Regions from separate parts of the Streptomyces sp. NPDC041940 genome, predicted to be linked through region 3. Evidence: riboswitches for the same ligand, from Rfam matches in the RefSeq annotation. Region 3 holds a riboswitch; each other region holds the start of a gene.
The links. A riboswitch is a leader RNA that binds a small molecule or an ion and turns the genes downstream of it on or off. The one in region 3 is predicted to bind cobalamin.
Positions count from the first base shown of each region.

Region 1: linked by a shared signal. The riboswitch ahead of ACZ6I3_RS04555 (cobalamin biosynthesis protein) and the one ahead of metE (5-methyltetrahydropteroyltriglutamate--homocysteine S-methyltransferase) in region 3 are both predicted to bind cobalamin.
Region 2: linked by a shared signal. The riboswitch ahead of ACZ6I3_RS15955 (ABC transporter substrate-binding protein) and the one ahead of metE (5-methyltetrahydropteroyltriglutamate--homocysteine S-methyltransferase) in region 3 are both predicted to bind cobalamin.

Region 1 covers NZ_JBVJBP010000001.1:1,037,780-1,041,045, forward strand. The annotation lists gene ACZ6I3_RS04550 (cobyric acid synthase) at 1-919, opposite strand, end outside; gene ACZ6I3_RS04555 (cobalamin biosynthesis protein) at 916-1,857, opposite strand; cobalamin riboswitch at 1,959-2,098, opposite strand; gene ACZ6I3_RS04560 (hypothetical protein) at 2,254-2,475, opposite strand; gene ACZ6I3_RS04565 (inorganic phosphate transporter) at 2,511-3,266, opposite strand, start outside.
Region 2 covers NZ_JBVJBP010000008.1:32,088-35,353, reverse strand. The annotation lists gene ACZ6I3_RS15960 (FecCD family ABC transporter permease) at 1-193, opposite strand, end outside; gene ACZ6I3_RS15955 (ABC transporter substrate-binding protein) at 220-1,230, opposite strand; cobalamin riboswitch at 1,261-1,442, opposite strand; gene ACZ6I3_RS15950 (class I SAM-dependent methyltransferase) at 1,497-2,246, opposite strand; gene ACZ6I3_RS15945 (MFS transporter) at 2,215-3,266, opposite strand, start outside.
Region 3 covers NZ_JBVJBP010000006.1:184,530-187,795, reverse strand. The annotation lists gene metE (5-methyltetrahydropteroyltriglutamate--homocysteine S-methyltransferase) at 1-1,687, opposite strand, end outside; cobalamin riboswitch at 1,854-2,073, opposite strand; gene ACZ6I3_RS13410 (energy-coupling factor ABC transporter ATP-binding protein) at 2,101-2,952, opposite strand; gene cbiQ (cobalt ECF transporter T component CbiQ) at 2,949-3,266, opposite strand, start outside.

The sequences.
Region 1 (3,266 bases), on a different contig from region 3:
GCACGATGACGAGGTCGGCGTCGGCCAGCTCCTCGGGCCGGTCCACGAACCGCACGACCACACCGGGTTCGGCGGCCAGCGCGTCGACATCCGTGAAGTTGGACATGAGCGGGACCGCGCAGACGGCGACACGCAGCACGTCCTCGCCGACCGGCGGGGCGACGACGGACTCCCGGACCGTCCCCCGCAGGGACACGCGCAGCCCGTCCTCCTCGTCGATCCCGAGCCCGTGCCGGAAGGGCAGAACGCCGTACGTGTGCCGCCCGGTGAGGCCCTGGAGCATGTCGAGCCCCGGCTCCAGCAGGGAGACGTCCCCGCGGAACTTGTTCACGAGGAACCCGGCGACACAGTCCTGGTCCTCACGGGACAGCAGGGCGACGGTCCCGAAGAACGAGGCGAAGACCCCGCCCCGGTCGATGTCGCCGACGACGAGCACGGGGAGTCCGGCGCCCCGGGCGATCCCCATGTTGACGATGTCCGTCCGCCGCAGATTGATCTCGGCCGGCGAACCGGCCCCCTCACAGATCACCGCGTCATACGTGCCCCGCAGCTGCTCCAGACAGTCGAGCACCGTCCCGAGCAGCCGCTGCTGCCGCCCACCGTGATACCCGCGCGCACTCATCTCGCCGACCGGCTTGCCCAGCAGCACGACCTGACTGCTCTGCTCGCCACCGGGCTTGAGCAGCACGGGATTCATCAGCGCGGTCGGCTCCACACGGCACGCCTGTGCCTGCATGGCCTGGGCCCGCCCGATCTCGGCGCCCTCCCGCGTCACGAACGAGTTCAGCGACATGTTCTGCGCCTTGAACGGCGCGACCTTGACGCCCTGCCGCACCAGCCACCGGCAGATCCCGGCGGTCACGACGCTCTTGCCGGCGTCGGAGGTGGTACCGGCGACGAGAAGCCCCCCGCCCGTCATGACGTACGCCCCTTCACGATGTGGCGCGCGGCGACACAGACGCCGAGCGCGAGCCAGCCGACACGCCTGGACAGCCGTACGGCCCGTTCGATGTCCCCGGTGCCGACGCCGCGCCCCGCGCCGTTGAGGACGGGCCGGTGCTCGACACGTCCGCCGTAGGACAGGGTTCCGCCGAGCCGCACCCCGAGCGCCCCCGCGAACGAGGCCTCCACGGGCCCGGCGTTGGGACTCGGATGCTTGGCGGCGTCGGAACGCCAGGCCGCCACGGCTCCCCGGGGGTCGCCCCCGGCCGCGGCCGCGAGTACGGCGGTCAGACGGGCTCCTGGCCAGCCCACGACATCGTCCAGTCGCGCGGAGGCCCACCCATAGCGCCGGTACCGGGCCGACTTGTGCCCGACCATGGCGTCGAGGGTGTTGACGGCCCGGAACCCGACAAGCCCCGGCACCCCGCCGACGGCCCCCCACACGAGCGCTCCCACGACGGCGTCGGAGGTGTTCTCCGCGACGGACTCGACGACGGCCCGGGCGATCCCGTCGGCGTCGAGTGCCTGTGGATCCCGTCCGCACAGATGCGGCAGCCGCTCCCGGGCCGCTTCGACGTCCCCGGCCTCCAGGGCGCGCCCGATGGCCTGTGCCTCCCGGGCGAGCGAAGTCCCCCCGACGACGGCCCAGGTGGCGACCCCGGTGAGCCCGACCGACGCGACGGTGGACGTACGCACGGCTCGTGCGGCGACGGCCCCGAGCGCGACGGCTCCGCCCGCACACACCACGGTGTGCAGCGCGCCCCACCCCCGGTGGTCCCGCCACAACACCCGTTCCACGGCACCCGCGGCCCGCCCGAACGCGGCGACCGGATGCCCCCGGCGAGGATCGCCGAGCAGCAGATCACCGATCAGACCGACGGCGGCACCGTACGCGTGGACGCGACCGGCACCCATGGGCTCAGCCGGCCACGGGGGCGGACGACGGTGGGGAACTGGCCCTCGATCGGCAGCCGAACATGGCGATATGTCCTCACTCAGGGTGTCCACGCCCTGGTTCGACGAGACCGGCGGTGAGAGTTCCTGGCTCCCGGTGAGTTGCTACCCCGGTGACAGTGGCGGGACCGCGCCGGAGTTCCACCGGCTTCCTCTCCTGCCGCCGCATTGGCCCCGGCAGTCCACCACGGCCGCGAACAGCCGTCAACTTGCCGTTGACCTGCGAGGGGAGAGTGTGGACAAGCCCACACCGCCTGCCTCGCAGAGGGTGCCAACTGCTGTCCCGCACACGGCAACCGGGCGGCCCGGGACCGAAGCCCCGTGCCGCCCGGCGACAGACGATCGTGCTGATCGTGGTCAGGCCACGATCAGATAGATCCCGTACCCCACAGCCGCCGCACATGCCGCGAAGCACGCGTACGCCCCCGTCACCGCGAGCCCCGCGGACCCGCCCGCCGCCACCGCCCGCTCACGGCGCGACAGGCCCGTGATGCCGAGGGTGAACAGGCCGACGAGGATCACGGTGGCCACGAGGCTGACGCCGAAGACGGAGCCGAGGGTCGCCCAGTCGATCTTCATCTCAGAGATTCTTCCTTGTCACCGGGTGGGCGGGATCAGACCGAGGTGGTCGTGGTGGAGGGCTTCCGGTCGGCCGGGGACTGGGCCTGGGCCGGGATGGTGGCGGCCAGTTCCTCGGACGGACCCGCCGGAGGCGGCGTCACCGCAGCGATCGCGGTGGTCACGACACCCGCCGGCTCCTCGTCGACCTCGTTGACGTTCGTGTGGTCGACGACCTCACGGCGCGACAGCTTCCAGATCACCGCGCTGGAGGCGACCAGGAAGACCGCCACGACCGCCGTGCCCCAGCCCCCGAAGCCGGTCACGTACTCGGCGAGCGCGCCCACCAGGGCCGCCGCCGGCAGCGTCAGACCCCAGGCGACGAACATCCGCGTCGCCGTCGACCAGCGGACCACGCCGCCCTTGCGGCCGAGCCCTGCGCCCATCACCGCGCCGGACACGGAGTGGGTGGTGGAGAGGGAGAAGCCGAGGTGCGAGGAGGCCAGGATGACCGTCGCCGCGCTGGTCTGGGCGGCGAAGCCCTGCTGCGGCTGGAGGTCGGTCAGGCCCTTGCCCATGGTGCGGATGATGCGCCAGCCGCCGAGGTAGGTGCCGAGCGCGATGGCGACACCCGCCGAGAGGATGACCCACATGGGCGGGTCGGAGTCGGGGGCGACGGCGCCGCCGGCGACCAGGGCGAGGGTGATGACACCCATCGTCTTCTGGGCGTCGTTGGTGCCGTGGGCCAGCGAGACCAGGCCCGCGGAGGCGATCTGGCCGGCCCGGTAGCCCTTCTTGGAGGCCTCGCCCTC
Region 2 (3,266 bases), on a different contig from region 3:
ACCAGTCAGGCTCCGTCCAGCCCGCGCCCAGCGTGTGCGTCACGATGCCCCAGACCTGCCCGGGCGGCACCTGCACGGAGCCGATCGCCAGGCCCGCCGTGGCGGAGACGACGAGCAGGGCGGTCAGGACGAGCAGCGTGACGGCCAGGCCGGTGCGCCCCGTCCGCTGCCCGGCCGGCACAGGGCGTCGCACCGCGGGAGCCTCGGTGGCCGGCTGCGTCACCGGGAGCTCTCGGGATGCAACCCGCGCGCCAGGTCCCCCACCGCGTACGCCGAGCGGATGCCGACGAGCGTGGCGGTGAGCGGCAGGACCACGAACCGCTTGTTCTTCACGGCGGGCACGTCGGCGAGGGCAGGCTGGGAGAGCAGGAACTTCTTCTTCTGCTCGACGCTTCCGGCACCGGCGTAGTCGTAGATGGCGATGACCTCGGGCCTGCGCTCGACGACCTGCTCCCAGGAGACGTCCCCGAAGACGTCGTCGAGGTCGGCGAAGACGTTCTTGCCGCCGGCCAGCCGGATGATCTCGGTGCCGAGGCTCTTGCCGCCCGCGGTGAAGGCGGTCTTGTCGCCGCTGTCGTACACGAACACCGGCACCGCGGACTCGCCCTCGACGGCGGAGGCCGCCTTGGCGACCCGGCCCTCCAGGTCGGCGACCAGTGCGTCGGCCCGGCCGGAGACGCCGAAGATCTCACCGGCGGTGCGGATCTCGTCGTAGGTGTCCTTCATCGTCACCCGCTTCTTGCCGCAGTACTCGCGGTTGAGGTGGGTGTCGATGCCGGCGTCGGCGAACGCCTTGCGGGAGCGGCCCTCGTTCTCCGCGAAGGCACTGCCGTAGCCGCCGTAGACGAGGTCCGGCTCGGCCTCCAGGACGGTCTCGAACGACGGTTCCTTCTTCGCCAGTTCCGGTATCGCCTCGTAGTCCTTCCGCAGTTCCGGCAGGACGGCCGAGTCGGGGAAGGCGGTGCCGACCATGCGGTCCTTCAGACCGAGGGCGAGCATGAGTTCCGCCGGGTGCTGGTGGATGGTGACGACCCGTGACGGCGGCTTGTCGTAGGTCGTCTTCACCCCGCAGTTGTTCACGGTGACGGGGAAGCCCTCGGGTGCCTTCGACGCCTTCGGGTCCTCGGCGGTGCGGCCGGACGAGCCGCAGCCGGTGACGAGCAGTGCCGCCGACAGGGCGACGGCCAGCGCTGTGACCTGTCGGCGGGCAGGGGAGAGCAGGTGGGACACGTAGAGCCTCCTGGGGAGTCCGCGCTCCTCGGATCGGGCCCGCGGCGGGTCAGTGTCCTGACTCCCGGATCGACGTCCCCCCAAGCCTTCCCGCGCTCGCGCGGTGGCGTGTCGAAGGGGTGCGCTCCCCGGTCACAGTGGCGGGACCGTGCCGGAATCGCACCGGCTTCCTGTCTCCCGTCGCGGCGATGACCTGGTGATAGTACGTTCCGCGCCGTCGCGGTCAACAGGGCGTGCGCGCCCGCCCCGCACGCCCCGTGCCCACGTCACAGCTCCCGGACCGCCCGCAGCACCAGCCGCTCGGCGTTCTCGTCGTAGGGCCGGCCGTCGAAGCCGCCGAAGACCTCCACGCCCCCGAACCCGGCCTCCTCCGCCATCCGCCGCAACTCCACGGCGCTGTACACGAACCACACCAGCGTCGCCCGGGTCACACGCTCACCCCGCACCAGGACCCAGTCGCTGCGCAGCCGCGCCCAGTCGTCCAGCACCGTGTCCGTCTGCACCATCAGGTCCTCACCGCGCGTCACCACCTTGGGCGGGGTGACCTTGCGGGCCAGCAACTCCTTGCCGGCCAGGTCCAGGACGAGCGTGCCGCCCGGGGCCAGGCAGTCGTACATGGTGCGCAGCACGCGCGCGTTGTCGGCGGGGTCCTCGCAGTAGCCGAACGACGTGAACATGTTGAGTACGACGTCGAAGCCGCCCGGCGCCGCGTAGTCGCGCGCGTCGGCCTGGACGTACGTGACGTCGGCGCCGGTGTCCGCCGCCCGCTTGCGCGCCCGGTCCAGCATGGCCGGGCTGAGGTCCACGCCCGTCACCTCGTAGCCGCGCCGGGCGAGCGGCACGGTGAACACGCCGGGGCCGCAGCACAGGTCGAGCACCCGCGCCCCGGGCCGGAAGGACAGCAGGGGAGAGGTGTCCAGAAGTTCCTCGGCCTGGGTGTGGCGCTGCTCGGAGAAGAGGAAGTCGTGGAACTCCGTCCAGAAGTCATCGTCCTGGAACCCGCCCGTCCGTGTCATGCGGCTTCAGTGCTCCTTCTTCGTCGAATGGGACCTGCTTCAGCCGCTCGCCGTGCCTTCGCAGCAAGAGCAGGAGTGGGGGAAGCAGCAGACATTGCGCGGCGGCCAGCAGCCAGAACCAGCCCGTGTGCCCGGCGCGTTCCCCGAGGCCGTACACCTGGCCGCCCAGCACCCCGCTCGCGCAGGCGCCGAGACCGGAGGCCAGCCGCTGCTGACCGAAGACCACGGCGTCGGAGCGCGGGCTGCGGCGCAGCGCCTCCAGGTCGTTCTTCAGGAACAGCACGATGTCGCCCAGGGTGATCAGCGCCCCGCCCGCCAGCAGAGCGGCCCGGCCGCCGATCGCCAGCACGGCCAGTCCGGCCGCCAGGCCCGCGAACCCGACCGTCAGCGCGAGCGCGTAGGGCATGCGCCGGATCAGCCCGGAGGCGAGCGGCTGGACGACGATGACCAGCGTGAAGCAGAGCAGCAGGACCAGGCTGTAGAACTCGCTGGAGGCCCGCTCGACGGCGTAGACCGCCAGGAAGTGCTGGAAGTGGAAGTACAGGTAGAACGCGAGCGCGTTGGCGGCGAACGGCAGGACGGCCACCCCGGCCAGCAGCCCCTGCCGGGTGACCTCGGTGCCGGGGGGCCGCTCCCCGGCCGCGGGCAGCCCGGCGTGGCCCGCCGTGACCGCGAGGAACAGCGCCGTGACGGCCGCGAACAGCCAGCCGGGCGAGGACAGCACGAACGGCCCGGCGATCAACGGGCCCACCGCCATGCCCGCGTTGAGCGCCGCGTTGCCCGCCGACAGGAACGCCGGACGGCGTTCCTCGTCCACCCCGTGCACCAGGTACGCCTTGTTGGCGGGCAGGTACAGGGCGGCGCCGCAGCACGTCAGCACCAGCGCGGCGACCGCCAGGGGAGGCCAGCGCAGGGCCAGCAGGAGGCCGACGAACCCGGCCGTCCGTACGACGAGGGCCCACAGCATCGTGCGGCGCAGCCCGATCCGGTCCGCGAGCGCCCCGCCGACGACGCCGCCGG
Region 3 (3,266 bases):
CCGGACGGTCCGTGAGGGACTGCGCGTACGTCGTCCAGCGCACGGTCATCGGCTCGGGCCGGGAGATGTCGCCGGCCAGGATCGGCGGGCGGACATAGCGGGTGCCGTAGGACTGGACCCAGCCGTGCTGCGTGGCGAGATAGCCGGTGAGCTGCTCGGCGAAGTACTGGACCATGTCGTTGCGTTCGGCCTCGCCGTGCACCAGGACATCCAGACCTGCCTTCTCCTGGAAGGAGATCACCTCCTGGATCTCGGCCCTGATGCGCTCCTCGTAGCCGGCCGTGTCGATCCGGCCCGCGCGCAGGTCCGCCCGGGCGGTACGCACCTCACCGGTCTGCGGGAACGAGCCGATCGTGGTGGTCGGCAGCAGGGGCAGACCGAGCCGGGCGCGCTGGGCGGCGGTCCGCTCGGCGTACGGCAGCGAGCGGCGGGCGTCCGCATCGGACACCGCGGCCGTGCGGGCGCGGACCGCCGGGTCACGGGTGATCGGTGAGTTCGCCCGGGAGGACAGGTCCGCCCGGTTCGCGGCGAGCTGCGCGCCGATGGTGTCCGTGCCCTGCGCGAGACCGCGCGCGAGGGTCACGATCTCCGCGGTCTTCTGCCGCGCGAAGGCGAGCCAGCGCAGCACCTGCGGCTCGATGTCCCGCTCCGCCGCCGTGTCCAGCGGCACGTGCAGCAGGGAGCAGGAGGCCGAGACGTCCACCCGGTCGGCGAGGCCGAGGAGTGTGCCGAGCCGGGAGAGCGACGCCGCCAGGTCGTTGATCCAGATGTTGCGCCCGTCGACGACACCGGCGACCAGCCGCTTGCCCGGCAGACCGCCCACCGCGGCCAGATCGTCCAGGTTGGCCGCCGCCGACTCCGTGAAGTCCAGCGCGAGCCCCTCGACCGGCGCCTTCGCCAGCACCGGCAGGGCGTTCCCGAGCCGGTCGAAGTATGAGGCGACCAGCAGCTTCGACCGGTCGGTGAGGGCTCCGAGGTCACGGTAGGCACGCTCGGCGGCGTTCAGCTCGGCCGGGGTCCGGTCCTGGACCAGGGCCGGCTCGTCCAGCTGCACCCACTCGGCGCCCGCCGCGCGCAGGTCGGCGAGGACCTCGGCGTACACGGGCAGCAGCCGGTCCAGGAGCGTGAGCGGCTCGAAGTCCGCGGGCACCCCCGGGGCGGGCTTGGCGAGGAGCAGATACGTGACCGGGCCGACGAGGACGGGGCGCGCGGTGTGGCCGAGCGCCAGGGCCTCGCGCAGCTCGGCGACCTGCTTGGCGGAGTCGGCGGTGAAGACCGTGTCCGGACCCAGCTCGGGCACCAGGTAGTGGTAGTTGGTGTCGAACCACTTGGTCATCTCCAGCGGCGCCACGTCCTGCGTGCCACGCGCCATGGCGAAGTAGCCGTCCAGGGCGTCCGCCTCGACGGCGTCCCGGTGGCGGCCGGGGATCGCGCCGACCATGACGGTGGTGTCCAGGACGTGGTCGTAGAACGAGAAGTCGCCCGTCGGGACCTCGTCGATGCCGGCGTCGGCCAGCTGCCGCCAGTTCGAGGCGCGCAGGTCGGCGGCGGTGGCCCGGAGGGCGTCGGCGGTGACGCGGCCCTTCCAGTAGCCCTCGATCGCCTTCTTCAGTTCCCGGTTCTGGCCCTGGCGGGGGTAGCCGTACACGGTGGACCGTGCTGCCGCGGCTGCGGGCTTGGTGGTCACGGAGATCTCCTTCGCGAGACGAATCCCTGAGATCCCGGCGACGGGACGAGAGCGCGAAGGGGTGACGAACCGGACGGAGACGACCTCGCGCGGCACAGCGCGGTCATCCGCCTGGTAAGTACGCCGACCCGCCCTCGAGGTCACCGGAATGTCCGCGCACGCATCGTCCGCGCGCGGGCAGTTGGCAGGTCTTCGGACTCGCGGGCACGTCTCACCATGTGAGAACACCTACTGGCCGTCGCTTCCCGGGCCCTGCGTGGACCCAGTGCGTATGACGGCGGTCGTTCCCGCTCACCGCTGCGGGGCAGTCCCGGATTCCCACCGGGTTCCCTCTTGCGACGCATCCCGCCTGGCGGACGGGGCGAACCAGCTGCACCGCCAGCCTATACACGACAAGGCCGCGGAAGCGACCCTCAGCCGCCGCCGGCCGGCCGCCCCGCCGCCAGCGCGGCCAGCTCCTCGGGAGTGCGCGGGCCGGGCGCCGACCCCGTCAACAGCCCCTGCGCGCGCAGGAGGTCCGCGGCGGCGGCACCCCACGGCAACCGCAGTCCCGCCTGCCGGAGGAGATCGGTCCGGGCCAGTGCCGTGGGAGCGGGCGCGAGGTGCACACCGTCCGGGGTGAGGAGCGCCGCGTCGTCGGCCCAGCGCAGGGCGAGATCGACGTCGTGGGTGGCCATCACCACCGTGGTGCCGTTCGCACGCAGCCCGTCGAGCGTGGCCAGGAGCCGTTCCTGGCCGTCGGGGTCGAGTCCGGCCGTGGGCTCGTCGAGGATCAGCACCCGGGGCCGCATCGCGACCGCGCCCGCGATGGCGGTCCGTTTGCGCTGCCCGTAGGAGAGCAGATGGGTGGGCCGGTCGGCCAGGGCGCCGATGTCCAGGGCGGCGAGCGCCTCCGCCACCCGCGCCCGTACCTCCGTGTCGGACAGCCCGAGGTTCAGCGGCCCGAACGACACGTCCTGCTCGACGGACGCCGCGAACAGCTGGTCGTCCGGGTCCTGCACCACCAGTTGGACGGTCGTCCGCAGCCGGGTCAGGCCCTTGCGGTCGTACGTCACCTGCTGCCCGTCGACCGTCAACCGCCCCTCGTGCGGACGCAGCCCGCCGCTGAGCAGCCGCATCAGCGTGGTCTTGCCGCTGCCGTTGCGGCCGAGCAGCGCCAGCGCCCGTCCCTCGCGGATGTCGAAGTCGAGGCCGCTGAGCACGGCCGGGCCGTCCTCGTAGGCGAAGGACGCGCCCCGCAGGGCGACGAGGGCGGGCTCGCTCATGCCGGCGGCCTTTCCAGTACGAAGGTGAGGACGACCAGCGCCGCGAGGAGCGCGCAACTGGCGACCGTGAAGCGGACGGAGACCCGGGCCTCCGGCACCAGAACCCGCAGGGTCCCGTCGTAGCCGCGCCCGGCGAGACCGGCCTGGAGGCGGGCCGCCCGGTCGAAGGCCCGGACGAACGCGGTGGCGCCGAGCCCGCCCAGCGAACGCCAGGCGGCGGCCCGCGTGGTGTGCCCGAGCCGGGCGGCCTGCGCGTCGCGGATCCGGCGCACTGAGTCCAGCAGCAGAAAGCTCATGCGGTACGTCACGAGCGC